Regions from separate parts of the Catellatospora sp. NPDC049609 genome, predicted to be linked through region 2. Evidence: riboswitches for the same ligand, from Rfam matches in the RefSeq annotation. Region 2 holds a riboswitch; the other holds the start of a gene.
What was found. Region 2 has a riboswitch for cobalamin ahead of AB0J67_RS07190 (VWA domain-containing protein). Riboswitches for the same ligand answer to the same signal wherever they lie in the genome.
Positions count from the first base shown of each region.

Region 1: another riboswitch for cobalamin. It lies ahead of AB0J67_RS13570 (ribonucleoside-diphosphate reductase subunit alpha); the one in region 2 lies ahead of AB0J67_RS07190 (VWA domain-containing protein).

Region 1 is NZ_JBFAOU010000037.1:21,603-35,715, reverse strand. Features, by position in the region: gene AB0J67_RS13595 (peptidoglycan DD-metalloendopeptidase family protein) at 1-399, opposite strand, end outside; gene AB0J67_RS13590 (M23 family metallopeptidase) at 426-1,298, opposite strand; gene AB0J67_RS13585 (BTAD domain-containing putative transcriptional regulator) at 1,548-3,572, shown strand; gene ftrA (transcriptional regulator FtrA) at 3,574-4,563, opposite strand; gene AB0J67_RS13575 (rhodanese-like domain-containing protein) at 4,662-5,123, shown strand; cobalamin riboswitch at 5,303-5,495, shown strand; gene AB0J67_RS13570 (ribonucleoside-diphosphate reductase subunit alpha) at 5,852-8,227, shown strand; gene AB0J67_RS13565 (ribonucleotide-diphosphate reductase subunit beta) at 8,218-9,237, shown strand; gene AB0J67_RS13560 (HD domain-containing protein) at 9,254-9,982, opposite strand; gene AB0J67_RS13555 (MHYT domain-containing protein) at 10,042-10,935, opposite strand; gene AB0J67_RS13550 (thymidylate kinase) at 11,061-11,696, shown strand; gene AB0J67_RS13545 (MurR/RpiR family transcriptional regulator) at 11,712-12,659, shown strand; gene AB0J67_RS13540 (N-acetylmuramic acid 6-phosphate etherase) at 12,652-13,572, shown strand.
Region 2 is NZ_JBFAOU010000016.1:14,149-28,261, forward strand. Features, by position in the region: gene cobN (cobaltochelatase subunit CobN) at 1-249, shown strand, start outside; gene AB0J67_RS07175 (GNAT family N-acetyltransferase) at 334-1,251, opposite strand; gene AB0J67_RS07180 (M14 family zinc carboxypeptidase) at 1,335-3,233, opposite strand; gene AB0J67_RS07185 (trypsin-like serine protease) at 3,378-4,817, opposite strand; cobalamin riboswitch at 5,092-5,249, shown strand; gene AB0J67_RS07190 (VWA domain-containing protein) at 5,338-7,548, shown strand; gene cobO (cob(I)yrinic acid a,c-diamide adenosyltransferase) at 7,571-8,185, shown strand; gene AB0J67_RS07200 (cobyrinate a,c-diamide synthase) at 8,179-9,546, shown strand; gene cobI (precorrin-2 C(20)-methyltransferase) at 9,537-10,262, shown strand; gene cobM (precorrin-4 C(11)-methyltransferase) at 10,259-11,056, shown strand; gene AB0J67_RS07215 (cobalt-precorrin-5B (C(1))-methyltransferase) at 11,163-12,317, shown strand; gene cbiE (precorrin-6y C5,15-methyltransferase (decarboxylating) subunit CbiE) at 12,305-13,705, shown strand; gene cobJ (precorrin-3B C(17)-methyltransferase) at 13,702-14,113, shown strand, end outside.

The DNA.
Region 1 (14,113 bases), on a different contig from region 2:
GGTCGAGCCGCCGGTGGTGCCGACGTACCCGATGACGGTGCCGTACTTGACGGTCTGGCCCACGGACACGTTGAACGAGTTCAGGTGCGCGTAGTACGTGGTGTAGCCACTGCCGTGGTTGATCCGGACGTACTTGCCGTAGCTGGTGTCGCCCAGGTTGGTGACCACGTCGACGGTGCCGGGGGCGCTGGCCACGACGGGGTCGCCCTGGTCGTCGGTGCGGTTGAAGTCGATGGCGTTGGCGGGGCTGTGGTTGGTGCGGGTCTGGCCGGACCAGACCTGGTTGCACGGGAACGGGACCTTGAACGTGGGGGCGGCCATGGCCGGTGTGGCCTCGACCAGCACCGCCGCGCCGATGGCCAGGGCGGCGGTGGCCAGCCCCAGGACGCGCTTGAGCATGGGGGGTCTCCTCGGGGGTGAGAGGGTCACGCGCAGTGTTCGAATGCGGAGGTGTAGCTGTTGCCGCCGGCGCTGCCGCCCCACTTGACACAGCTGGGGGCGGTGCGGACGACGGGCCCGGCGTAGTACGAGTAGCTGCCGGAGTCGGTGGTTCTGCTCGCTCCCTGCGGCTCCAGGAAGGAACTGGTGGCGGTGGCCGTGCCGACGCTCGCCGTCTTCAGGGTCACGGTGCAGTTCTGGCCGGTCGAGCCCTTCCACAGCAGGTTCGCGGTGCCCGCGCTGCCCAGCTTCACCGAGTCGATGATCTGGAAGCCGGCGCCGCACACCTCCGCCGGGTCGTACGACGTGGCGCAGTTGTTGCTGGTCACGTTGGCCGAGCCGTACCCGAACGTGCTGCCGTTGAAGACGGCCTTGATGATGTGCGACTGGGAGCGGTCCGGGTAGCGCACCTCGTAGTGCAGGTGGGGCGAGATGCCGTTGCCCGGCTTGCTGGTGTTGCCCAGGGCGCCGATGGCCTGCCCGCGCAGCACGGACTGCCCGGCGACCACCGCCCGGCTGTCGAGGTGGGCGTAGTAGGTGAAGTAGCCGCCGCCGTGGTCGATGACGACCAGGTTGCCGTAGCCGTTGACGGAGCCCTGGTGCGCGGAGACCTCGACGGTGCCCGCCGCGGCCGCGACCACGGTGTCGCCCAGATCGGCCGTCGCGGTCGAGCCGCGATTGAAGTCGATCTCCCAGGAGACGTGGGCGCTGCTGTTGGTGCTGTTGCCGTTCCAGGTCTGGCCGCAGGGGAAGGGCAGCTGGAACGCGGGCGCGGCCTGCGCCGGCGCGGCGAGCAGGACGGAGCTCGCGATGCCGAGGATCAGCGCGGCGGCACCGGACAGGAGCCTGATGGGTCGCATGTGGCCGGTTCCTTTCCGTGGATGGTGGACAGGAAACCCGTTGGTGCCCGCCGGATCGCCTCCTCGGCGGCCCGCCGGTCAGGCGGGCCGGTCGGACGAGCCACCGGCGGTGGGGTGTGGACAGCGTCGCGACAGGCTCTCCAACGATTCTCCAGAACCACTACAGCCGTTCAGCCGAGTGCTCTGGTCCGATCGGCCGAGCACGCGTAGGCTCAGGCAATCGATCACGGATCGCGGGTGGTTGGGCGAATGTCGGACCGGCTGGAACTGCACATCCTCGGTTCCTTCGAGCTGTCCCGCGGCGGCGTCGCCGCGAACGTGGGCGGAGTGAAACCGCGCCAGCTGCTGGCGACGCTGGCGCTGCACCATGGCCGCACCGTCTCCGTGGACCACCTGATCGAGGTGCTCTGGCCGCACGACCCGCCCCGCTCCGCGCTGGCGAACGTGCAGACGTACGTCAGCGCCCTGCGCACCTGCCTCGGCGACCGGCTGCGCCGCCAGCCGCCCGGCTACCGGCTCGAACTGGTGCCGGACGAGCTGGACCTGCTGCGCTTCGAGGAGCACGCCCGCGGCACCGATCCGCAGAGCCTGGACGCGGCGCTGGCGCTGTGGCGCGGCGAGCCGCTGGAGAACCTGCCCCCCGCGCCGCTGTGGCGCAGCGAGATCGACCGGCTCGTCGAGCGGCGCCGCGCGGTGCGGCAGAGCCGGGCGCGGCTGCGCATCGAGGCCGGGCAGCCTGCCGTCGCCGTCGACGAGCTGCGCCGGCTGGTCGCCGAGGAGCCGCTGCGCGAGGAGGCGTGGCTGCTGCTGGTCACCGCGCTGCGCGACGCCGGCCACCGAGCCGAGGCGCTGGCGACGTACGCGGCCGCGCGCCGCACGCTGACCGAGGAGCTGGGCGTGGAGCCGGGCGAGCCGCTGCGCCGGCTGCACCGCACGCTGCTCGTCGAGGAGGAGGGCCCGCTGGCCCTGGGCACCCGGCTGGACGGGGCGGCCGCGCTGGTGCTGCGCGGGCTGGCCCGGCTCGGGATGGCCTCGGCGCCGTGCTGGGTGCCCGCCGCGCTGCTCGGCCGTCCGGAGGCGACGGAGGTGCTGGCCGCCCTGGAGCGGGCCCGCCTGCTGCGCCCGACCGGCCCCGACGAGCTGGGCCAGACGCGGTACGGGCTGCCGGTGCTGGTCGGCCTGCTCGCCCCGGACCTGCCGGGCGAGGCGATCGGCGCGGCGCTGACCCGCGCGCTCAGCGGCTACCTGAGCCTGGCCGAGCGCGCCGCGGGCGGGCTACCGCCGCAGGTGTTCGGCCCGGGGCTCACCGTCGCGGCGCGCTGGCCGGTGCCGGAGGCGGCGGAGCTGACCCGCGACCCGGTGCGCTGGTTCGCCGCGGAGCGGGAGTCGCTGCTCGGCGCGGTGGAGGCCGCCGCGGCGAACGGGCTGTCCGATCTGGCCTGGGAGCTGGCGCACGCCATGGTGCCCTGGTGCGACATGGGCGGGCACACCGCGGAGTGGGAGCAGATCCACCGCACCGCGCTGTCGGCCTGCCGGGCCGCCGGGAACCTGCTCGGCGAGGCGGTGACCCTGCGCGGGCTCGGTCAGCTGCACCTGTATCGCGACCACTACGAGGAGGCCGCGGAGGCGTTCAGCCGGGCCCGCCTGCTGTTCGCGCGGCTGGGCAACCTGTGCGGGCAGGCCGCGGCGCTGGCCGGGCTGGGCACCGGGCACCGCATCCGCGGCGAGCTGGACGAGGCGCTGGACTGCCACCGCCAGGCGCTGGAGGCGTACCGGCTGCTCGGGCACCGGCACGGTGAGGCCTACGCGCTCGGCGCGCTCGGCATGGTGCGGCTGGCCCGCGGCGACCTCGCGGAGGCGTACCGCGACTTCAGCGCCGGGCTGCGGATCGCCGAGGAGATCGGCGACGCGCACCGGACCGCGCTGCTGACCCGCCAGCTGGGCCTGGTCCGGCTGCGCAGCGGTGACCTGGCGCACGCCCGCGCCGACCTGGTGGCGGCGCTGGACCGGTTCGCGGTGCTCGGCGACGCGCACTGCGAGGCGTACTGCCTGACCGACCTGGCCGGGCTGGAGGCGCCCGAGGTGGCGGTGCGGCGGCTCACCCAGGCGCTGGAGATCTTCGAGCGGATCGGCGACCGGCGCGCTCAGGCGCAGACCGCGCGCCGCCTCGGCGAGTTGCACCGCGGCGACGAGCGCTTCGGCCTGTCCGACGCGTACCTGGCCGAGGCCCGCCGGTTGCAGTCCACCGTGGAGATGACCCGCACGCCCTTCTGAGTCAGGCGCGGCCGCGGAAGGTGCGCCGGTACGACGACGGCGAGGTGCGCATGCACCGGCTGAAGTGGTGCCGGAAGGTGGCCGGCGAGTCGAACCCGACCGCGGCGGCGACCTGCTCCACGGGGGAGTCGGAGGTCTCCAGCAGGGCCAGGCTGGCCGCGACCCGCTGCGCGATGAGCCACCGGATCGGGCTGGTGCCGGTGTGCCGGGCGAAGTGGCGCAGGAAGCTGCGCGGCGACATCCGAGCCCGTGCCGCCAGCGCGTCGACCGTCAGCGGCTCGGTGAGGTGGTCCAGCGCCCACGCCATCGCGCGGGCCACCCCGTCGTCGTCCACCACGTCGCGCACGGGCAGCTCGATGAACTGGGCCTGCCCGCCGTCGCGGTGCGGCGGCAGCACCAGCCGCCGGGCCACCGTGTTCGCGATCTGGGCGCCGTGGTCGCGGCGCACCAGGTGCAGGCACAGGTCCAGCCCGGCGGCGCTGCCCGCGCTGGTGACCACCTGGCCGGTGTCCACGTAGAGCACGTCCGGCGTCACCTCGACCAGCGGGTGGCGCTCGCGCAGCAGCTCGGCGTAGCGCCAGTGCGTGGTGGCCGCCCGGCCGTCCAGCAGCCCGGCGGCGGCCAGCGCGAACGCGCCGGAGCAGATGGAGACCAGGCGCGCGCCGCGCCCGGCGGCCGTACGCAGCGCCGTGACCAGGGCGGGGGAGACCTCGGCGCGCACGTCGGCGACCCCGGGCACGATCACCGTGTCGGCGGCGGCGAGCACATCCAGGCCGTGCTGTGCGGTGACGGCGAACCCGCCCACCGCGGGCAGCGCCGCGCCGGGGACCTCGGCACAGACGTCCAGGTCGTACCACGGCACGTCCAGCTCCGGGCGGGGCAGGCCGAACACCTCCACCACGCAGCCCAGCTCGAACGGGGCCATCCCGGCGAAGGCCAGCACCGCGATCCGGTGCCGGGGCCGGGTCTGGAGCGTCAGCGGCGTACCCATGGCGGGATCTTAGCGAACAGCGGCGTTGCCGCCACTCGTGGTCGGCAGCCGGCCACCGCGAGGATGAACGCAGTGATCGAGCAGTAGAGGAGCAGCTCATGTCCGCCGTACTCGGCACCGCCCCGGCCGCCGCCGCCGATGTCGCCGCCGCCCACTTCGCCGCCCGCCTGTCGTTCGAGGCCGACGTGTCCGACGTGCACGCCGACCTGGCCTCGGGTGCCGCCGGCTTCGTCCTGGTCGACTCGCGCTCGCGGGAGGCGTGGGAGCAGGGACACCTCCCGGGCGCGGTGCACCTGCCCACCGCGGAGATCGCCGCCCGTGCGGCGGCCGTGGTGCCCGCGGGCAGCGTCGTGGTCACCTACTGCTGGGGCCCCGGCTGCAACGGCGCCACCCGGGCCGCGCTGGCCTTCGCCCGCCTCGGCTACCGGGTCAAGGAGATGCTCGGCGGGTACGAGTACTGGGTGCGCGAGGGCTTCGACACGCAGACCCCGCTCGGGTTGCGCAAGCACGATGTGGACCCGCTCACCGCACCCGCGAGCGGCGCCGCCTGCGCCTGCTGAGGGCGGGACATAGACGCCCGTCGGGGTGGACCATCGACGACACGCCGAACTTCATATGGGGTCGCTTTCCTCGCGATGCCACTAGATGTAGTGTGAGCGCATCGCTGGTCCACCCCTCCGGTGTCCACCGGACACCGGGTCGAGGGGTGCCGCGCGAGCCGCCGGAACGCGGCCCGCGCAGAGGGAATCCGGTGCGAATCCGGAGCTGCCCCGCAGCGGTGAGTGGGAACGAAACCGTCCCGCGCCCCTCCCGCGAAGAGGGGTGCGGAGCAGCACTGGGCCGGTCCGGCCTGGGAAGCGACGGTCTAGGGGGTCTCCGCAGCACGGCGTCCGCGCCGCGCCGCCCGGCCGTGCCCACGAGCCCGAAGACCTGCCGGCGTGCGCGCCACGGCCCTGCCCGTGTCGCGCCCACGACCCTCCCGTCCGGCTGGACGGGACCGGTCGCGGACACCGGGCCGCGCGGGACGGTCCACGGTGGATGGCGCGTGTCCCCCCGGGGAGGGTGAGCGCCGTTCGCGTGCCCTCCCGCGCTTCGACGAGGGGGAGCGCACGCCTTGACCAGCACCACCTTCCACACCACCACCGACGCCGGCGCACCCGGCGAGACCACGCCCGGCTTGGCCGCGTCGCCCGAGAACGCGCCGCCCGGCACGGCCGCGTCGCCCGAGAGCACGTCGTCTGACACCACCGCGTCGCTCGCGCGGCTGCTCGCCGAGGCGGCCCGGGGGCTGCCCGATGTGGATCACAATACCGTCCTCACCCCGGTGGCAGCCGGTGTATGGCCCGGCGCGACCGAGGCCGACCTGCGGCTGCGCGCCATCGAGACCGCCGCCGCCATGGTCGTGCGGGAGCCGTCGTACAGCCGCCTCGCGGCGCGGCTGCTCGCGGTGCACATCGCCGAGGAGGCGGCCACCCAGGGCGTACACGACTTCGCGAGCTCCGTGCGGGCCGGGCACGCGGCAGGCGTGCTCGCCGACGACCTGGCCGCGTTCGTCGCCGCGCACGCGGCCGAGCTGGACCGGCTCGTCGACCCGGCCGCCGACGACCGCTTCGAGTACTTCGGGCTGCGCACCGTCTACGACCGCTACCTGCTGCGCCACCCGGTCACCCGCAAGGTGCTGGAGACGCCGCAGCACTTCCTGCTGCGGGTGGCCTGCGGGCTGATGGGCGAGGTCGGCGACGCGGGCACCGCCGGCCGCCGCCTGCCCGGCGACGTGGCCGAGGTCGCCGCGCTCTACGCCGTGCTCAGCCGCCTGGCCTACCTGCCCAGCTCGCCGACGCTGTTCAACGCCGGTGCCCGGCGCCCGCAGCTGAGCAGCTGCTTCCTGCTCGACTCGCCGCGCGACGAGCTGGAGTCGATCTACGACCGGTACGCCCAGATCGCCCGGCTGTCCAAGTACGCCGGGGGCATCGGGGTGTCGTGGAGCCGGATCCGGTCCCGGGGCTCGCTGATCCGCGGCACCAACGGCCTGTCCAACGGCATCGTGCCGTGGCTGCGCACGCTCGACGCCAGCGTGGCCGCGGTCAACCAGGGCGGCCGCCGCAAGGGCGCGGCGTGCGTCTACCTGGAGACCTGGCACGCCGATCTGGACGAGTTCCTGCAGCTGCGTGACTCGACCGGCGAGGAGAGCCGGCGTACGCACAACCTGCACCTGGCCAACTGGGTGCCGGACGAGTTCATGCGCCGGGTCGAGGCCGACACCGCGTGGTCGCTGTTCGACCCGAAGGACGTGCCGCAGCTGGTCGACCTGTGGGGCGAGGAGTTCGACGCCGCCTACCGCGCCGCCGAGGCCGCCGGGCTGGCCGTGCGCACGCTGCCCGCCCGGGAGCTGTACGGCCGGATGATGCGCACCCTGGCGCAGACCGGCAACGGCTGGATGACGTTCAAGGACGCGGCCAACCGCACCTGCAACCAGACCGCCGTCGCGGGCAACACGGTCCACCTGTCGAACCTGTGCACCGAGATCCTGGAGGTCACCAGCGACGGCGAGACCGCCGTGTGCAACCTCGGCTCGGTCAACCTGGCCGCGCACCTCGGCCCGGACGGCGTCGACTGGGACGCGCTGCGCTCGACCGTGCGCACCGCCGTGCGGGTGCTCGACCGCACCATCGACCTGTCCTACTACCCGACCGGCGAAGCGGCCGGGGCCAACAACCGCTGGCGGCCGATCGGCCTGGGCGTGATGGGCCTGGCCGACGTGTTCTTCGCGCTCGGCCTGGACTTCGACGCGCCCGAGGCGCTGGCCCTGTCCACCCGGCTGGCCGAGGAGATCGCGCTCGCGGCGTACGACGCCAGCGCCGACCTCGCCGCCGAGCTGGGCACCCACCCGTCGTACGCGGACACCCGCGCCGCGCGCGGCGTGCTGCACGCCGACCACTTCCCGGACGCGGTGTCCACCCGCCCGTGGGCGTGGGACGAGCTGCACGCGAAGGTGGCCCGCACCGGCCTGCGCAACTCGCTGCTGATCGCCATCGCGCCGACCGCGACCATCGCGTCGATCGCGGGCTGCGCCGAGTGCATCGAGCCGCCGGTGGCCAACGTGTTCAAGCGCGAGACGCTGTCGGGCGAGTTCCTCCAGGTCAACCGCTACCTGGTGGACGAGCTGAAGGCGCGGGGCCTGTGGACGGCGGCGCTGCGCGACCGGGTGCTGGCGGCCGAGGGCTCGGTGGCGGGCATCGAGGAGATCCCGGCGGAGCTGCGGCGGCGCTTCCGCACCGCGTGGGAGCTGCCGCAGCGGGCGCTGATCGACCTGGCCGCGGCGCGGATGCCGTACATCGACCAGTCGCAGTCGCTGAACCTGTTCATGGCCGCCCCGGAGATCGGCAAGCTCTCCTCGATGTACGCCTACGCCTGGCGCAAGGGCCTGAAGACCACCTACTACCTGCGCTCCCGCCCCGCGACCGCCATCGCCCAGACCACGGTAAGGAAGGGCACCCTCCCATCGCTTTCCGTAGCGGAAGGGCACCTTCCTAACGCGTCGCGTGCGACCGGACCGGCTGCCGCGTCCGCTCCGGCGAGCGCGCCGGGTGCAACGCTGCGCACCGCCGCGAGCCCGATCAACCTGAACCTGGAGAACCCGGAGATCTGCGAGGCATGCCAGTGACCACCCCGAAGAAGATGCTGCTCGACCCGGGCCTCGACCTGACCCTGCGGCCGATGCGCTACCCGGACTTCTACGAGCGCTACCGCGCCGCGATCCGCAACACCTGGACCGTCGAGGAGGTCGACCTCGGCAACGACCTGCCCGACCTGGCCGGGCTGTCGGCGGGGGAGCGGCACCTGGTGAACCGCCTGGTCGCGTTCTTCGCCACCGGCGACACCATCGTGGCCAACAACCTGGTGCTGAACCTGTATCGCCACATCAACGCCCCGGAGGCCCGGCTCTACCTGAGCCGCCAGCTCTTCGAGGAGGCGGTGCACGTGCAGTTCTACCTGACCCTGCTGGACACCTACCTGCCCGACGACGCGGAGCGGGCCAAGGCGTTCGCGGCGGTGGAGAACATCCCGTCGATCGCCCGCAAGGCGAACTTCTGCTTCGAGTGGATCGACTCGGTGTTCGACCTGCCCGCGCTGACCACGGCCGACGACCGGCGGCGCTTCCTGCTGAACCTGATCTGCTTCGCCGCCTGCATCGAGGGCCTGTTCTTCTACGGCGCCTTCGCGTACGTGTACTGGCTGCGCTCGCGCGGCCTGCTGGACGGGCTGGCGGCGGGCACCAACTGGGTGTTCCGCGACGAGTCGATGCACATGGACTTCGCGTTCGCGGTGGTCGACACGGTGCGCGCCGAGGAGCCGGAGCTGTTCGACGACGCCATGGGCAAGGCGGTGACCCGGATGCTGGAGGACGCGGTCGACGCCGAGCTGGCCTTCGCCGAGGACCTGTGCGGCGCCGGGCTGCCCGGGATGACCCTGGCCGACATGCGGGAGTACCTGCAGTACGTCGCCGACCAGCGGCTGGCCCGGCTCGGGCTGCCGGCCCGGTTCGGCTCGGCCAACCCGTTCCCGTTCATGGCGCTGCAGGACGTGCAGGAGCTGGCGAACTTCTTCGAGCGCCGGGTGACGGCGTACCAGGTCGCCGTCGGCGGCACGGTCAGCCTCGACGAGGACTTCTGACGGGGAGGCCGGGCCGCTAGTTGGTGCCGAGAATGGCCTGGAACCGCTGCTCGGCGAGGTCGAACTGGGCGAAGATGTGCGCCTTGACCTCGCCGAGCAGCGGCGTGTCCGGCCGGGCGACCAGCTCGCGCAGGGCGGGCACCAGCGGGGAGTACTTCGTCGCGGCCCGGCGCACCTTCGGCCCGATGGTGTGGATGACGCCCACGCCGTTGTCGGTGAAGTCGGAGACCTTGATGACGCGCGCCCACGGGTCGACGTCCAGCGACTCGACCACGTGCGTGCGGTACTGCTCGTCCTTGTCGCGGTCGAGGTCGTACTCCGGGTTGGTGACCGCGGCGACCAGCGAGGCGACCCGCGGGCCGAACCGCTCGGCGAGCACGGCCAGCGCCTGGTCCCGCGGTGGCGGCCCGCCCCGGTGCGGCTGGCCGGTGATGCCCCACGGCTGGTCCTCGACGGAGTCGTGCAGCAGCGCCGCGACCAGCACGTCCCGGTCGGTGATCCGGTAGTAGTGGATGATCCGGATCGTGACGCGCAGCAGGTGGTTGAGGTAGGGCTCGCGCACCCGCCGCTGCTCGGCGTGCAGCCGCGCGGCCAGCTCCAGCGCCTGCTCGAGCACCGCTCGGTCGTCGTCGGGCAGCCGCTCGATCTCCAGCCGGAACCGGTCGCGCAGCCCCTGCTCGCCGAGCACCTCGGTGATGGCGTGCAGGGGCATGGTCATGAGGTACGCCGGCGCGGTCGCGTCCATGCCGGTGTTTATATCCGATCAGCGCGTACCGCGCCGTCCCTCCGATATGGACGCGACAGTCAGCGGGGCACCTTGGTGCGGTTGCGGTCGGCCAGCGCGCGGGCCAGGCTGAACGGCTGGTTGACGGGCGCGCCCGCGTCGGCACCGGCACGCGGACCAGGGATGACGGTGCCGGAGACGGCGGCATGCTGGCCGACCCGCGCCGGCGCGGTGCCGTCGAACTCCTCCTGCGTCATGGCCTGCAGTGCGCTGAACATCACACCGATCAGGCACAGCGCCGACAGCAGCACGATCGGCACGATCAGCACGAACGGGCTGAGCCCGGCGACCTCGCCGGTGCCGTCGGTGTCCAGGGTGATCCGCACCGCCGCCATCGCGGTGTAGTGCATCCCGCACACGGCCACGCCCATCACGGCCGCGGCGGCGGTGATGGCGCGCATGCCCGACACGGTCACCGTGAACCACAGGGCCACCGTCGCCGCCACCACGGCGATCATCACCGAGGCGCCGACCAGGCCGAGGTCGTAGCTGACGTCGCCGGCCACCCGCATCGCGGCCATGCCGGTGTAGTGCATCGCCACCACGCCGAGCCCGGTGAAGCCGCCGCCGGCGACGATCCGCAGCGCCGACTTGCGCCCCTGCCCGGCGATGAACAGGCCGATACCCACCGTGACGACGGCGAGCGCCAGGCTGATGAAGGTGGTGACCGCGTCGTAGCGGACCGGGCTGGCCGGCACGTCGAAGCCGATCATCGCCATGAAGTGCATGAGCCAGATGCCGGTGCCGCCGATCGACAGCGCCGCGATGATCAGCCACCGGGCGCGCCGTCCCGCGCTCGGCGCGCGCCGGGCGCGGGCGGTGCAGACCAGGCCGAGCAGCGAGCCGATGAACGCCATCAGGTACGCGGTCACCGGGTTGAACCAGCCGTACGCGAAATGGTGCACTTCTGCCATGGGAGCGCCTCCGGGCGGTAGCCGAGGACGCCATTGCGCCATGGAAGTTGCACGCGCCATCGCACAGCGTGTCCGTGCCCGCACTGTGGATCACCGCGTGGCGGGCGCAGGGTAGCGTCTGGTGCATGGCAGGCACGAGTGCGTCGGTGATCGCCCTGGTCGGCATCGACGGCTCGGGCAAGACGACCCAGGCGATCCGCCTGGCCGCGGCCCTGGTCGCGGCCGGCATCCCCGCCCGGTACGGCCCCAACCCGGGTGGCCGGCGCTTTCTGGGCCGGATCGCGCGCCGGCTGGGGCGCGAGGACGCGGTGGCCCTGGTCGGGCGGCCCGGCCTGCTCGTCATCGAGGCGGTGCTGCGCTGGCTGGCCATCGCCCGGTCGCTGCTGGCGGCCCGGGTCACGGGCCGGATCGCGGTGATGGACCGGTACACGCCGTGCCAGCTCGTGAGCATTCGGGCACACGGCGGCGGCGACCGGCTGGAGCGGTTGGTACGCGCGGCGTATGCCCCGTTCCCCCGGCCGGCTGTCATCATCTTTCTCGACGTCCCGCCCGACCTGGCCTACGACCGGATCGAGCAGCGCGGCGACGACCACGAGGACATCGGCTATCTGAACGCGGGCCATGCGGCCTACAAGGACGTACTGTCGGATGCGGTACATGTCGACGGCAGTGGTGATCCCGACGCCGTCGCTCAGGCCGTTTGGGCAGCCGTCTGGCCGGGCATCGGACACGGTTTGGCAGTTGACGCCGGGCAGTCGTGAAAGTAAGTTTCAACCGTGGCGAAGAAGTCGAAAGTTTCTGAGGAGAGCGACGGTGCCGCGCGCGCCGCGCAGGAGCCGGCCGGTCTGATCGTTCAGATCAACGGCCTGCTGCCCGCACTCTCCCCGGCGGAGCAGCGCGTCGCGCGTCTCGTGCTCGCCGATCCGGCCGCTTCGGCTCGCCGCACCATCACCGACCTGTCCGCCGCCGCGGAGACCTCCGAGGCGACGGTCATCCGGTTCTGCCGCTCCATCGGCATGTCCGGCTACCCGCAGCTGCGCATCCGGCTCGCCGCCGAGGCCGCGCGCCGGGTCGAGCCGGCCGACTCCCGGGTGGTCGGCGGCGACATCCCGCCGGGCGCCGACATGGCGCAGATCATCGCCACCATCGCCTTCAACGACGCCCGCGCCGTCGAGGAGACCGCCGAGCAGCTCGACCCCGAGGTCTGCGACAAGATCGTGGACGCGCTGGTCAAGGCGTCCCGCGTCGAGGTCTTCGGCGCCGGCGCGAGCGGCTTCGTCGCCGCCGACTTCCAGGCCAAGCTGCACCGCATAGGCCGCGTCGCGTACTACTGGCCCGACCTGCACACCTCGCTCACCTCGGCGGCCCTGCTCGGCCCCGGCGACGTGGCGCTCGGCATCTCGCACACCGGCACCACCGCCGACACCATCGACGTGCTGGAGCGGGCCAAGGCGGCGGGCGCGGTCACCGTCGCGCTCACCAACTTCCCGCGCTCGCCGATCTGCGACGTCGCCGACTTCGTGCTGACCACCGCGGCCCGCGAGACGACGTACCGGTCGGGCGCCATGGCCAGCCGCCTCGCGCAGCTCACCGTGGTCGACTGCCTGTTCGTGGGCGTCGCCGCGCGCACCCGCGCCAAGGCACGCAAGGCGCTCGAGGTCACCGCCGAGGCGGTGCGCGGACGTCGTATCGGCACCTCGCGCCGCCGGTCCGGCGATGCCTGAGCTGCCCACCGCTTCGGTCCGCGTCAGCGCCCCCACCGAACAGCGGTACGCACCCAGCGCCAACCTGGACATGCTCGACACCCGGCAGATCCTGCAGGTGATCAACGACGCCGACCGCACCGTCGCCGAGGCCGTCAGCGCGGCGCTCGACCCGCTCGCGATCACGGTGGAGGACGCCGTCGCGGCGCTGCAGCGCGGCAACCGGGTCCACTACGTCGGCGCGGGCACCTCCGGCCGCCTGGGCGTGGTCGACGCGGCCGAGCTGCCGCCGACCTTCAACGCCCCGCCGAGCTGGTTCTGCGCGCACATCGCGGGCGGCCCCGGCGCGCTGCTGGCCGCCGTCGAGGACGCCGAGGACGACACCGAGGCGGGCGCCGACGAGATCGCCCGGTGCGCACGCACCGGTGACGTGGTGGTCGGCATCGCGGCCAGCGGGCGCACCCCGTACGTGCTCGGCGCGCTGCGGGCCGCGGGCGAGCTGGGCTGCCGGACCGCGCTCATCGCGGCGGACCCGCACGCCGCGGCGTCGGCCTGGGTCGACGTCTTCGTCGGCGTCGACACCGGCCCGGAGGTGGTCACCGGCTCCACCCGGATGAAGGCCGCCACCGCACAGAAGCTGCTGCTGAACGCCTTCTCCACCGCGGTGATGGTGCGCCTGGGGCGGGTGTTCTCCAACTTCATGATCGACATGGTGCCGACCAACGCGAAGCTGCGCGGCCGGATGCTCAACATCCTGGTCGAGGCGACCGGCCACGACGAGGACGAGTGCCGCCGCACCCTGGACGCGGCCGGCGGCGACCTGCGCGCCGCCCTGGTCGCGCTGCTGGCCGGCCGCGAGGTCGCCGCGGCCCGCGGCGCGCTGGCCGGCCACGGCAACCGCGTCCGCGACGCCGTAGCCGCCCTCACCGAGTAACCCACCGGAAGATCGCTGTTTCAGGTCAGAAACTGTGCTCAGAGTGCACTTTCTGACCTGAAACGGCGATCATCACCCCAGTCCGCCCTCAAGATCTGCCGACTTGCCAGGCAAGTGGGCGAAAGCGCGCTCAAGATACGCCCATGTGCCTGGCAAGTCGGGTGATCGGGGCGGCCGTTCGTGGGTTTTTGATGGCCGAATGGGTGTGCTTTTCACTCCTTGGGGTATGCGGGTCATGCGATCAGGTGCGCTTGGTGTGGAACCGTGCAATAGCGCGCCCAGTTCGGCGTCACAAGAAATGGCGACGCAGGTCACAGCGTTGTAGTGATGTGGGTCGCTGTACCCTGCGCCGCTGTCTGGTGTCATAAATAGGGCATTGCGGACCGAGCGGCTCGCGTCCAGCGAGTCGGTATGTCGGTATCAGCGAGTTCACAGCTTTTCGTGACAGTTTCGATGGGCAACGCGGAATCATTCGCAGGCGTCATCTGTTGTGAAGGTGTCAGTACCGCAAGGCCCTGCGGCGATTACGTGGGAGGGACCC
Region 2 (14,113 bases):
TACCTGTTCGGATACGACGCCACCGCCGGGGTCGTGGACGACTGGATGTACGAGAAGCTGGCCGCGGCGTACGTCTTCGACGAGCAGGTGCGCGAGTTCCTGGAACGGTCGAACCCGTGGGCGCTGCGCGGCATCAGCGAGCGCCTGCTGGAGGCCGCCGAGCGCGGCCTGTGGTCCGCCCCGGATCCGGCCACCCTGGACGCGCTGCGCGAGGCGTACCTCGCCGCCGAGGGCGACCTCGAAGGCTGATCGCCATGCGGTTTCAGGGAAAGTGCGCGCATCGCCTGCGGTATTCGTGCACTTTCCCCGAAACTGCGGGCAGTCGGTGCGGGCTCAGGCGCCGAGGGTCTTGAGGTAGGAGTACTCGCTGGCGAAGGGCTGGTAGCCGAGCCAGTCGTTCACCGCGATCATCGGTGCGTTGGTGTAGTCGTTGCAGGTGATCGCGGTGTGGATGCCGCGCTCGGCGGCCTTGCGCAGGGCCGCCGCCTTGGCGATCTTCGCCAGGCCGCGGCCACGGTACTCCCGCAGCGTGAACGTGCCCGTGGAGATGCCCTTGCCCAGCTCCCGGTTGGCTTCCAGGAAGGTGCCGCAGGCGGCGACGCCGTCCACCATGACCACGGTGCCCACGTCGAGCTGCTGGTCCGGGCTCTCCCAGTAGCGCGCCAGCCACAGGTCGTACGGGATGCCGTCGAAGGACATGTCACCCGGCTCGTCGATCGAGGCGGCCTGGTCCAGGTCGTAGACGGTCTTCGGCCCGGCCTCGGCCAGGCTGCACACGGTGACGCCGGCCGGCAGCGCGGGCATGGGCGGCAGCTGCGCCGTGTCGAGCCGCGCGTAGCGGTCGTGCGCGCCCTGGGTGTAGCCCTGAGCCTGCGCCCAGCGCACCGACGCCGCGTCGTCGCCCGCGAAGGCGCGCACCCGGCGGGCGCCGATGGCCCGCAGGTGCTCCTCCAGCCGCTGGTAGACGGCGGTGCCGGCCCCGCTGCCGCGGTGGTCCGGGTGCACCACCGTCTCGACGTAGGCGGCGCCCGGCTCGGATGTCGTGATGTTGAAACCTCCGGCGGAGAACCCCACCGGCTCCCCGTCACGCAGCGCCAGCAGGCGGAGCAGCCGGGCCTCGGGTCGGGCGGTGCGCCACCACAGCTCCTGCTGGGCCACGCTGGCGATGAACCAGGGGAAGGCGGCGTACCGGATGCGCGCCATGGCCGGCACGTCGTCGAAGGCGGCCTCACGGATCTCGATGTCGCTCACGCACCCTGTCTAACAGGCGCGGCAAGCGATTTACCGGTGGCGCCCGCGCCGTTGCGGGCGCCACCGGCGGCTTCTCGGGACGCCTAGAGGGTCAGCGTCCAGGTGTTGACGTAGCCGACGTCACCGGAGGCGGCGTCCTGCACGCGCAGCCGCCAGGTGCCGTTGGCCGCCTCGCCGGACAGGTTCACCGTGAACGTCTGGTCCACGTTGTCGGCGCTGCCGCCCGAGCGGTTGAGCAGCGTGTACGCGCTGCCGTCCGGCGCGAGCAGCGAGACCACCAGGTCGCCGCGGTACGTGTGCACGATGTGCACCTCGGCCGTGGACGTCGCCGACGCGTTGCGGTTGCAGCCGCTGATCGTGATGTTGCTGTAGACCGTGGCGTTGTCGCTGATCGTCACGTCGTTCGGGTTCGTGCCGGTGCAGCCGGGCGCTCCGTTCACGGTGAGCGTGTAGGTCGCGGTGCGGGTGGCGCCGGTGCCCGTGCCGGTCACCGTGACCGGGTACGTGCCCGCCGGGGTCGACGCGCTCGTGCTGATCGTCAGGGTGGACGAGCCGCCCGTGGTGACCGAGGCCGGGCTGAACGACGCGGTCGCGCCGGCGGGCAGGCCGCTCGCCGAGAAGGTCACGGTCTGCGCGCTGCCGGCGGTGAGGGCGGTGGCGATGGTCGAGGTCGCCGCGCTGCCCGGGTTCACCGAGCCGCTCGCCGGGGTGGCCGTGACGGAGAAGTCGTTGGCCGCCGCGCAGTACTGCGCCTGCTTGCCGATGGCCCGGAACGGGCAGTCGGCGTACTCGGCGAGGATCAGCACGGCCGTCTTGTTGCGCGAGGTCTGCGCCGCGATGACCTCGTCCGGCGGGTAGAAGCCGGGGCTGGACGAGCGCGGGTACATCTCGAACGTGTACGTCCACACCCGCTGGTCGCCCCAGAGCCAGTCGGTGATGTCGCCGTCGGTGACGTACAGGTCGCTGCCCTGCTCGGCGGTGTAGGAGTTGGTCGCGGCCATCTGAGCGCCGATGTTGGCGAACGTGTTGCGCTCGTCGAGGGTCATGCCGGGGTTGACGGTGTCGGCGGTGGTGTACCCGAACGGCCACAGGATCAGCTCGCCGTGGGTGTGGAAGTCGATGTTGGCCTTGATCTGCTGCACCCCGCCGACCCGCCGGGACAGCACGAAGTCGCGCAGCACCCGTGCCTCCGGCGTGGAGAACGCCGACGGCCCGCGGTAGGTCTCGCTGGACGGCGTGCCCGACGAGCCGCCGCAGCAGCCCCACTTGTAGCCGAAGTTGCGGTTGATGTCGGTGCCGATCGCCGACGAGCCCGAGTTGGGCTGGCGGTTCTTGCGCCAGGAGCGGTAGGAGCCGGTGGCGATGTCGTACTCGCCGCCGTCGGGGTTGAGGTCCGGGACGATCCAGATCTCGCGCGAGTCGACCACGGCGCGCACGCGGCTGTCCGTGGCGTAGCCGTCGGTGAACAGGTTGGCCAGGTAGAGGGCCATCTCGACGGTCAGGTGCTCGCGCGCGTGCAGGTGCGCGTTGATGAGGAACTCGGGCTCGTTCTCGTCGGTCGCCACGTTGTCGGAGATCTTCAGGGCGACGATGTCGCGGCCCTCGTACGACGTCCCGATGACGGACCGGCGGACCAGCGTCGGGTGGTCCGCGACGATCTGGTTGAGCTCGGCATTCATCTCGGCGTAGTTGTGGTAACCGGAGTCGGTCGACGGGAAGTCGAGCGTGGTGATCCCGTCCGGCGCGGCCTGCGCCGGCGCGGGCAGGGCCTCCAGGGTGAAGCCGAGGCGGCGGATCCGGGCCGCCTCGGTGCCGGTCGCGGTGATGTAGATCTTGCCGTGCTCGACGAGGTCGATCGCCGCTCCGGTGCGGGCGACGGCGTCGCGGTCGGCCCACGTCTTCGGGCCGACGACGCGGTACTGGGCGGATGCGGCGGCGCCGTCGTCGGCGGGCACGCCGCCGGCCGGTGCGGCCAGCGTCAGCGCGGCACCGGTGGCCAGCGCGGTGAGGATGAGCGCGAGTCTGCGCACGGGGAACCCTCCTGGGGTCGTGGGGGCGCGAGGTGGTGGCGAGCGGCCCGGCTCCGCGGGTGGCGGAGCCGGGCCAGGTCGTGCCGTCGGAGGGTGCTACAGGGTGAGCGTCCAGGAGTTGAGGTAGCCGGTGTCGATCGACGCCAGGTCGCGTACGCGCAGGCGCCAGGTGCCGTTCTTGACCTCGCCGGACAGGTTCACCGTGTAGATCGTGTCGATGTTGTCGGTGCTGCTGCCGGTGCGGTTGTGCAGGTTGTACACCGAACCGTCCGGCGCGACGAGGTCCACCACCAGGTCACCCTTGTAGGTGTGCACGATGTGGACCTCGACCTTCGAGGTCGACGACGCGTTGCCCGTGCAGCCGGAGACGGTGATGTTGCTGTACACCCCGGTGGTGTTGTTGTCGGGGATACTCACGTCGGTGCCGTTGGTGATCGCGGCGCAGCCGCCGACCGGGTTGACCGTCCAGGTGAACGACGCGGTGCCGGTCTTGCTCGCGCTGTCGGTCGCGGTGACGGTGACGGTGTAGGTGCCCGCGGTGGTCGGCGTGCCGGTGATCTGGCCGGTCGACGAGCTGATCGACGTGCCGGCCGGCAGGCCGGTCGCCGACCAGGAGTACGGCGCGGTGCCGCCGGACGCGCTGCTGTTCAGGGTGACCGCGGTGCCGACCACGGTGGACTGGTTGCCGGGGCCGGTGACCGAGACGCCGCCCGGTGCCCCGCCCAGGGATACGGCCGCGTTGTAGATGTCGTTGGCGAAGTAGCGCACCTCGGTGTAGACGCCCGGCTTCTGCGGCTGGGCGCAACCGATGCCCCAGCTCACGATGCCGACCTGGATCCACTCGTTGGACGCGTTCTTCTTGACCATCGGGCCGCCGGAGTCACCCTGGCAGGTGTCGACGCCGCCGGAACTCCAGATGCCCGCGCAGATCTCCTCGTTGAAGATCAGCCCGGCGTAGCTGCCGCCCGCGCTCTGGCACTGCGTGTCGGTGATGAACGGGACCTTCGCCTTGAGCAGGTAGCGCTGCTGCCCGCCGCCCTGCGTGGCCGCGCCCCAGCCCATCACGTCGAACTCGCCGCTGTGCAGCGAGGTGTCGGTGGCGATCTTCAGCAGCGGGGCCGTGGTGATCGGGCTGGACAGGCGGACCAGCGCCCAGTCCTTGCCGTCGCCGTTGTAGCCGGGCGCGCGGTAGACGTAGTTGGAGGTGCGGGTGGTCCGGCTCGGACTCTGCAGGTCGACCACGCCCCAGGTGGCGGTGATCGAGGTGTTGTTGCCGGTGGCGCCGACGCAGTGCGCCGCGGTGAGCACCAGGCTCGGGGTGTACATCGCGCCGCCGCAGCCCATGGACAGCCGCACCATCCACGGGAACTCGCCCTGCGCGGCCGGGGTGCCGCCCACGACGAGGTCCGGGCCGTCGATGACGTCGGGGTCGGTCGGCGCGGCCTGCGCCGGGCCGGTGGCCGCGGCCATGGCGATCAGGGCGCCGGCGAGCGCCGTCGCGCCCACACGCAGCGCCGCTCGGAGTGAGTGCCTCACAGGATCCTCCCAAGGTCCACCCGGCGCCGAGCGCTTCTGACGCCGGACCGCCGGAGAGTTTCCCTGGAAGCTAGCGGAAGGCAGTGATATATAGCAATATCGAAGTTGATTGTTACGACGTGATGTCGTGCCGGGCCGCGCGAGCCAGGGGGCGGGCCCGGCGCGGCCTCACGTGGGCAGGGCCGCCCGGTGAGCGATGACACAGCACACCGGACGGGCGACCCGCTTTGACGCGGAGCCGCTCTTCCGACACGATGACCGGTGAGCGGCAGTGGAGGAACCCGGTGCGAGTCCGGGGCGGTCCCGCCACTGTCACCGGGGAGCGACCCCTCCCGACGCTCGCGCCGCCACCGGCGCGCCGCGTCGTCCCCAGGTCACGGCCGCGAGGCTGGAAGGCCGAGGGGGAGCGCCGATCCGGGAGCCAGGACACTCCGGCCGCTCCCGGCGACGCCGACGGCGTCGGCGGATCACCGGTGTTCGCGGGCGAGGAAACCCGCGGAGAGGATTCGCGCATGGGCTCGTGCCTGAGCGGTCGTTGACCCCGCTGTACCCGTTCTCCGCCGTGGTCGGCCTGGCCGACCTGCGGCTGGCCCTGCTCCTCAACGCCGTCTCGCCCGCCGTCGGCGGGGTGCTGGTGCGCGGCGAGAAGGGCACCGCCAAGTCCACCGTGGTCCGTGCCCTCGCCGCCCTGCTGCCGACGCTCACGGCCGTCGCCGGATGCCGCTTCGCCTGCGACCCGGCCGCCCCGTACGCCGCGTGCCCGGACGGGCCGCACGAGGCCGGGCAGGACGCCGCCGTCCGGCGCGCCCGGCTGGTCGAGCTGCCCGTCGGGGCCACCGAGGACCGCCTGGTCGGCGCGCTCGACCTGGAACGCGTGCTCACCTCGGGGCAGGCGGCGTACTCGCCCGGCCTGCTGGCCGCCGCCCACCGGGGCGTGCTCTACGTCGACGAGGTGAACCTGCTCCACGACCACCTGGTCGACCTGCTGCTCGACGCCGCCGCGATGGGTGAGGCGTACGTCGAGCGCGACGGCGTCTCGGTGCGCCACGCCGCCCGGTTCCTGCTGGTGGGCACCATGAACCCGGAGGAGGGCGAGCTGCGCCCGCAGCTGCTCGACCGGTTCGGGCTGGCGGTGCAGGTGCGCGCCCCGCGCGAGCCGCGCGAGCGGGCCGAGGTGGTGCGGCGGCGGCTGGCGTACGAGGCCGACCCGGCCGGGTTCGCGGCGCGCTGGGCCGACGCCGACGCCTCGCTCGCCGATCGCATCGTGGCCGCCCGGGAAAGGCTGCCCGCGGTGGCGCTGCCCGACGCCGAGCTGATCCGCATCACCGGGGTGTGCGCCGCGTTCGAGGTGGACGGGCTGCGCGCCGACCTGGTGGTGGCCCGTGCCGCGCTGGCACTGGCCGCCTGGCACGGCCGGGTCGAGGTCACCGCGCAGGACGTCCGCGACGCGGCCCGGCTCGCGCTGCCGCACCGCCGCCGACGCGACCCCTTCGACAGCCCCGACCTGGACGAGAACGCGCTGGAAGAGGCGCTGCGCCACGCCGCGCCCCCGGACGGCGGGCCGCACGACGGCGAGAGCGGCCGGGACGGCGGCGCCGCCGGGCGGCGCGGCGGACCCGACGGCTCGGACGGCGGACGGGACCACGGCGCACACGACGCCGCGGGCCCCGGCGGCGACCCCGGACGCCCTGGTGACCAGGGCCCCCGCGGCGAGGAAGACCCTCAGGGCGAGGACGGCCCGCACGACGGCGGGCCCGACAACGGCCCCGACGACGACCGGCCCCGGCCGGGTGGGCCCGGCGGCGGCGCGCGGCCGGACCGGGAGCGTCCGGCGCCCCGGCCGCACGGTGACGCCCAGCGGCGCGACGCCGACGGCGACAGCCGCCTCGCCGGGGCGGGGCAGCAGCGGGCCGAGGCGGCGCGACCGCAGCGGGCCAGGCTGTTCGCGGTGCCGGGCACGGGGGAGGGCGCGGCAGGACGGCGCTCGCCCGCGTACACCCGCACCGGCCGCACCGTCGGCGCGCGGGTGCCCGCCGGCACGCTGACCGCGCTGCACCTGGCGGCGACCGTGCGGGCCGCGGCCCGGCGGCAGGACGCGCGCGGGCGCCGGCCCGGCGGGCCACTGCTGCTGGCCGCCGCCGACCTGCGCGAGCCGGTGCGGCGCGGGCGCGAGTCCAACCTGGTGCTGTTCTGCGTCGACGCCTCCGGCTCGATGGCCGCCCGCAAGCGGATGGGCGCGGTCAAGGGCGCGGTGCTGTCGCTGCTGCTCGACGCGTACCAGCGGCGCGACAAGGTCGGCCTGGTCACCTTCCGGGGCGACGCGGCACGGCTGGCGCTGCCGCCGACCTCCAGCGTCGAGGCGGGCGCGGCCCGGCTGCGCGAGCTGCCCACCGGCGGGCGTACGCCGCTCGCGGCGGGCCTGCGCCAGGCCGCGCACACGCTGCGGGTGGAGCGGCTGCGCGACCCGCGCCGCCGGGCGCTGCTGGTGGTGGTGACCGACGGCCGGGCCACCGCGGGGGCCGATCCCGTCGGCGAGGCCATGCGGGTCGCCGCCGGGCTGGCCGCGGGCGGCGTCGCCGCGGTGGTGGTCGACTGCGAGTCGGGACCGGTCCGGCTCGGGCTGGCCGCGCGCCTGGCCGCCCGGCTGAACGCCGAGCACGTGCCGCTCACCGAGGTCACCGCACAGGGGCTGGCCGGCGTCGCCCGCCGCGACCGCCGCACCGCCGCGTGACCCGAACCGATCGGAGGACGAGATGCCGCAGGGTAAACCCGAGTCGGTCCCCGACGACGGGCTGACCACCCGGCAGCGCCGGAAGGGACCGCTGCTCGCCGTGCACACCGGCGTCGGCAAGGGCAAGTCGACCGCCGCGTTCGGGATGGCGCTGCGCGCGTGGAACGTGGGCTGGCCGATCGCCGTTTTCCAGTTCGTGAAGAGTCCGAAGTGGCGGGTGGGTGAGGAGGCCGCGTTCCGGGCGCTGAGCCGTGCCCACGCGCAGGACGGCACGGGCGCGCCGGTGACCTGGCACAAGATGGGCGAGGGCTGGTCGTGGCTGGCCCGGCCGGGCGACGAGCGCGACCACGCCGCCGAGGCGGCCGAGGGCTGGGCGCAGGTCAAACGCGACCTCGCCGCGCAGCGGTACGGCTTCTACGTGCTCGACGAGTTCACCTACCCGATGCACTGGGGCTGGGTGCCCGTCGACGACGTGGTCGCGACGCTGCGCGAGCGCCCCGGCACCCAGCACGTCGTGATCACCGGCCGGTACGCCGCACCGGCGCTGCTCGACGCCGCCGACCTGGTCACCGAGATGGGCAAGGTGAAGCACCCGATGGACGCGGGGCGCAAGGGCCAGGCGGGGATCGAATGGTAGAGGTCGGTGGGGGTGTGTCGGTGAGGGTGCCGCGGATCGTGGTCGCGGCGGCGGCGTCGGGGCACGGCAAGACGACGGTGGCGACCGGGCTGCTGGCCGCGTTCACGGCGCGCGGCATGACCGCGGCCGGGTTCAAGGTCGGGCCGGACTACATCGACCCGACGTACCACTCGCTGGCCTGCGGGCGGCCCGGCCGCAACCTGGACCCGTCGCTGGTCGGCGAGGACCTGGTCGCGCCGCTGTTCGCCCATGGCGCGGCGGGCGCGCAGGTCGCCGTGGTCGAGGGCGTGATGGGCCTGTACGACGGCCGCTCCGGCCAGGGCGCGTTCGGCTCGACCGCGCACGTGGCCGAGCTGCTGGACGCGCCGGTCGTGTTCGTGGTGGACGCGACCGGCCAGGGCCGCTCGGTCGCCGCGCTGCTGCACGGGTTCCGCTCGTTCGGCACGGTGCGCCTGGGCGGGGTGGTGCTCAACCGGGTCGGCTCCGACCGGCACGAGGAGATCCTGCGCGAGGCCTGCGAGGAGGTCGGCGCGCCGGTGCTCGGCGTGCTGCGGCGCACCGACGCGGTCGCGGTGCCCTCGCGGCACCTGGGCCTGGTGCCCGCCGCCGAACGCAGCGGCGCCGCGGTCGACGCGGTACGCGCGATGGGCGCGCTGGTCGAGGACGGGGTGGACCTCGGCGAGGTGCTCGCGGTGGCGCACGGCGCGCCGCCGCTGACCGTGACGGCGTGGTCGGCCGCGGCCGCGGTGGGCGAGCCGGTGGCCGAGCGCCCCGTGATCGCGGTCGCGGGCGGGCCAGCGTTCACGTTCGGCTACGCCGAGCAGGCCGAGCTGCTGCGGGCCGCCGGGGCCGAGGTCGTGCACGTCGACCCGGTCCGCGACGAGGCGCTGCCGCCGCGCACCGCCGGGCTGGTGGTGGGCGGCGGTTTCCCCGAGGTGTACGGCGACGAGCTGGCCGCCAACAAGCCGCTGCGCGACGCCGTACGCGAGCTCGCGGCCGCCGGTGCGCCCGTCGCCGCCGAGTGCGCCGGGCTGCTGTGGCTGGCCCGGTCGCTGGACGGCCGCGAGATGTGCGGGGTGCTCGACGCCGAGTCGGCGATGACGGACCGGCTCACGCTGGGCTACCGCGACGCGGTCGCGGTGTCCGGCAGCGTGCTCGCCGAGCCGGGCACCCGGGTCACCGGGCACGAGTTCCACCGCACCGCCGTCGCCCCGGCCGCCGGGCCGCAGCCCGCCTGGGCGTGGCGCGGCACCGCCGCGGAGGGCTTCGTCCAGGGCGGGGTGCACGCGTCCTACCTGCACCTGCACTGGGCCGGGCACCCGGGCTTCGCCGCGCGGCTGGTGCGTGCCGCATGCGCCTGATCGGGGTGGGGACGGGTCCGGGCGACCCGGAGCTGGTGACGCTGCAGGCCGTACGCCTGCTGCGCGAGGCCGGGCGGGTCTTCGTGCCCGTCATGTCGCTCGACGAGCAGGGCCGTGCCGAGGCGACGGTGCGCGCGCACGCCGGGCACGACCGCATCGAGCGGCTGGTGTTCGCCCTCAACGAGCGCGACGACGCGCGGCGGCGCGAGCACCACTGGGACGGGGCCGGGCGGCGCGTCGCGGACTGGCTCGGCGAGACCGGCGGCACCGCCGTGTTCGCGACCATCGGCGACCCCAACGTGTACTCGACCTTCGGCTACCTCGCCGCCACCGTCCGGGCGCTGCTGCCCGAGGTCGAGATCACGACCGCGCCCGGGATCACCGCCATGCAGGCCCTGTCGGCCGCGGCCGGGGTGCCGCTCGCCGAGGGCGTCGAGCCGCTGGTCCTGGTGCCGTTGGCCCGGGGAGCGGCGGCGCTGTCCGGCGCGCTCGCGTACGCGGAGGACGGCACGGTGGTGGCGTACAAGGGCGGGCGGCACCTCGACGAGGTCGTCGCCGTGGTGAAGGAGGCCGGACGGCTCGGGGACGCGGTGCTCGGCACCCGCCTGGGCCTGCCCGGCGAGACCGTGACACCGCTGGCCGCGGCGGGTGAGGCGCCGTACCTGTCGGCGGTGCTGATCCCCGGCCGGCGCGAGGGAAGGGGCGGGAAGCTGTGAAGGTCGTCTTCATCGGAGCCGGGCCGGGCGCCGCCGACCTGCTCACCCTGCGCGGCGCGGCCGCCATCGCCACCGCCGACGTGGTGGTCTGGGCGGCCAGCCTGGTGCACCCGGACGTGCTCGGCCACGCGAAGCCGGGCGCGCGCATCGTCGACTCGGCCGCGCTGACCCTGGAGCAGACGCTCGACCTCTACCGCCAGGCCGCGGCCGACGACCTGGTGGTGGCCCGGATCCACTCCGGCGACCCGGCGCTGTGGGGCGCGCTGGGCGAGCAGCTCGACGCGTGCCGCGAGCTGGGCCTGCCCACCGAGGTCATCCCCGGGGTGTCCTCGTTCACCGCCGCCGCGGCGGCCGTGCAGCGGGAGCTGACCGTGCCCGAGGTGGCCCAGTCGGTGGTGCTGACCAGGCTGGAGGGCGGCAAGACGCCGATGCCGGCACGCGAGTCGGTGCGCGCCTTCGCCGCGCACGGCGCGACCATGGCGGTGTTCCTGTCCGCCGCCCGGTCCGGCCAGCTCGCGGACGAGCTGCTGGCCGGGGGGTACGCGCCGGACACGCCCGTCGTGGTGGCATACCGGGTGACGTGGCCGGAGGAGCTGATCGTGCGGTGCACGGTCGGCACGCTGGAAGCCGCGGTCAAGGAGCACCGGCTGTGGAAGCACACGCTGTTCCTGGTCGGGCCCGCGCTCGGCGAGGGCGGCGGCACCCGCAGCCACCTCTACCACCCGGGCCACTTCCACGGCTTCCGCCGGGCGGACCCGGCCGCCCGCGCCACCCTGCGAGCAACCCGTGGCTGAGCGGCCGGCCGCCGACCCACGCTCCGACTCGGCTCCCGATCCGAGTCCGGATCCGGCTGCCGCGCCGACGGCCGTCCGGCTCCGTGGGCGGCGCCGGTCCGGGCTGGTGGGCTCCGGACCGGACCTTCCGGAGCTGCGTGAACCCGACCTGCCGCGTACCGCCAAGGATCGGCCCAAAGCCCTGCGCACCGGGTGGACCACCGGGACGTGCGCGTCGGCGGCGGCGAAGGCGGCGACGGAGCTGCTGGTGGGCGGGGTGCCGCCGCGCTGGGTCGAGGTGGCGCTGCCGTCCGGGCGGCGGGTGACCTTCGCGGTCGCGGAGTCGTCGCTGGACGGTGACGCGGCGCGGGCCGTCGTGGTCAAGGATGCCGGGGACGACCCGGACGTGACGCACGGCGCCCGGCTGACCGCGACCGTGCGCTGGCGGGACGGGGCGGGGGTGTCGCTGCGCGGCGGCGAGGGCGTCGGCACGGTCACCCGGCCCGGCCTCGGCCTGGACGTGGGCGGCCCGGCGATCAACCCGGTGCCGCGACAGATGATCACGCAGGCGGTGGCCGAGGTCGCGGGCGGGCGCGCGGTGGACGTGGTGATCTCGGTGCCGGACGGCGAGCGGATGGCCCGCAAGACCACCAACCGCAGGCTGGGCATCCTCGGCGGGATCTCGATCCTCGGCACCACCGGCATCGTCCGGCCGTTCTCCACCGCATCCTGGCGAGCCAGCGTCATGCAGGCCGTGCAGGTGGCCGCGGCGCAGGGCGAGGACACGATCGTGCTGTGCACCGGCGGGCGCACCGAGGCGGGCGCGATGGCGCTGCTGCCGCACCTGCCTGAGGTGTGCTTCGTCGAGGTGGGCGACTTCACCGGGGCCGCGCTGCGCACCGCCGCCGGGCACGGCATGACCGGGGTGGTCTTCGTCGGCATGGCCGGCAAGCTGACCAAGCTCGCCGCCGGGGTGCTGATGACGCACTACACCCGCTCGGCCGTGGACACCGCGCTGCTCGGCCGGGTGACCGTCGCGGCCGGTGGCACGCCGGAGCTGGCGGAGCAGGTCGACGGCGCGAACACGGCGCGGCACGCGTACGAGCTGTGGGAGGCGGCCGGGCTGCTGCGCACCGCCGGGGACCTGCTCTGCGACCGGGTGCGCGACGTGCTGGTCCGGTTCGGGCGCGGTGCGCTGCGGGCCGACGTGGCGATGGTCGACTTCACCGGGCAGGCGGTCGTGGCGGCGACCAGGCCGGAGTGGGTGGCATGCGCCGGGTGACCGTGCTCGGCCACGACGGCGGGCCGCTCGGCCCGGCGGCGGGTGCGGCGCTGGCGACCGCGACCCTGGTCGCCGGGGGCGAGCGGCACCTGTCCGGGCTGGACGTCGCGGCGGAGACGCTGGTGATGGGCCCGGTCGCGCCGGTGGTCGCCCGCCTCGCCGCGCACGACGGCGAAGCGGTGGTGCTGGCCAGCGGCGACCCGGGCTTCTTCGGCATCGTCGCCGCGCTGCGCCGGGCCGGGGTCGAGCCGGTGGTGGTGCCCGCGGTGTCCAGCGTCGCGGCCGCGTTCGCCCGCGCCGGCCTGCCCTGGGACGACGCTCTGGTCGTCTCCGCCCACGGCCGCGGCCCCGCTGACGGCCGCGCGTCCGCGTCCGGCCGCGAGTCTTCGCACGGTGGCGAGTCTTCGCACGGCGGCGAGTCTTCGCACGGCCGCGACGGCGGCCAGGGTCGCGAGTGCGGTGGCGGCTCCGGGCTGAGCAGTGATCCGTTTTTGTGGACGCCTGCTGTCGCCAGGGCGACGTCCAGCGTCCACCGAAACGGATCATCGCGGGTGCCGGGCGGGTGGCGGCGGGTCGTCAACGCCTGCCGGGCCCATCCGAAGGTGGCGGTGTTGACCGCGCCCGGCACCGGGCCCGCGGAGCTGGGTGCGGCGCTGGCCGGGTGGGCGCGGACGCTGGTGGTCGCGGAGCGGCTCGGTACGCCGCAGGAGCGGCTGGTGACGGTCACGGCGGCGGAGGCGGCCGGTGCCCGGTGGGCGGACCCGAACGTGGTGCTGGTGCTGGATCCGGCCCGCCCCGACGCGCGGACCGGGCCGGGCTGGGTCGCCGGTCCAGGCCCCGGGCCGGGCGGTTGGGCGCTACCGGAGGCCGCGTACGCCCACCGCGACTCGATGATCACCAAGGCGGAGGTACGCGCGTACGCCCTGGCCAAACTCGGCCCGCGCCTCGGCGACCTGGTCTGGGACGTGGGTGCCGGATCGGGCTCGGTGGCCGTGGAGTGCGCCCGGTTCGGCGCGGCCGTGGTCGCCGTCGAGCGCGACCCGGCCGCCCTGCCCCTGATCGCGGCGAACGCGGCCGGCCTCGGCGTGCGGGTGGTCACCGGGGCGGCCCCGGACTGCCTGGCCGCGCTGCCCGATCCGGACGCGGTGTTCGTGGGCGGCGGGGGCACGCCCGTGCTCGCGGCCTGCGCGGCGCGGCGCCCGCTCCGGCTCGTCGTCGCGCTGGCGGCGGTCGAGCGTGCCGCAGCGGCCCTGACCCTGCTGCGCGCCGCCGGGTACGCCGCCGACGGCGTACAGCTGCAGGCTTCGCGGCTGGCCCCGCTGCCGGACGGCACGCACCGGCTCGCCGCGACCAATCCCGTCTTCGTCGTCTCCGGGGAGCTGTCATGACCATCGGGCTGATCTGGGCCACCGCCGCCGGGCGTGCCGCCGCCGACCGGCTGGCCGCCGCCTGGCCCGGAGAATGCACCGTCCACGAGGGACGGGTACGCGACCAGCTCGCCCGCGCCTGGGCGGAGTCCGGCGCGATCGTCGCGTTCGTCGCCACCGGTGCCACCGTCCGCCTCCTCGCCCCTCACCTCGTCGCCGGGGGCGGCAAGGACACGCAGCCGGGTGTGGTGTGTGTGGACGAGGCGGGGCGGTGGGCGGTCGTGCTGCTCGGCGGGCACGCGGGCGGGGCGAACGCGCTGGCGGAGCGGGTGTCGGCGGTGCTCGGCGCGCAGCCGGTGGTGACCACCGGCACCGACGCGGCCGGGCTCGCGGGCCTGGACACGCTCGGCTTCGCGGTGGGCAACCCCG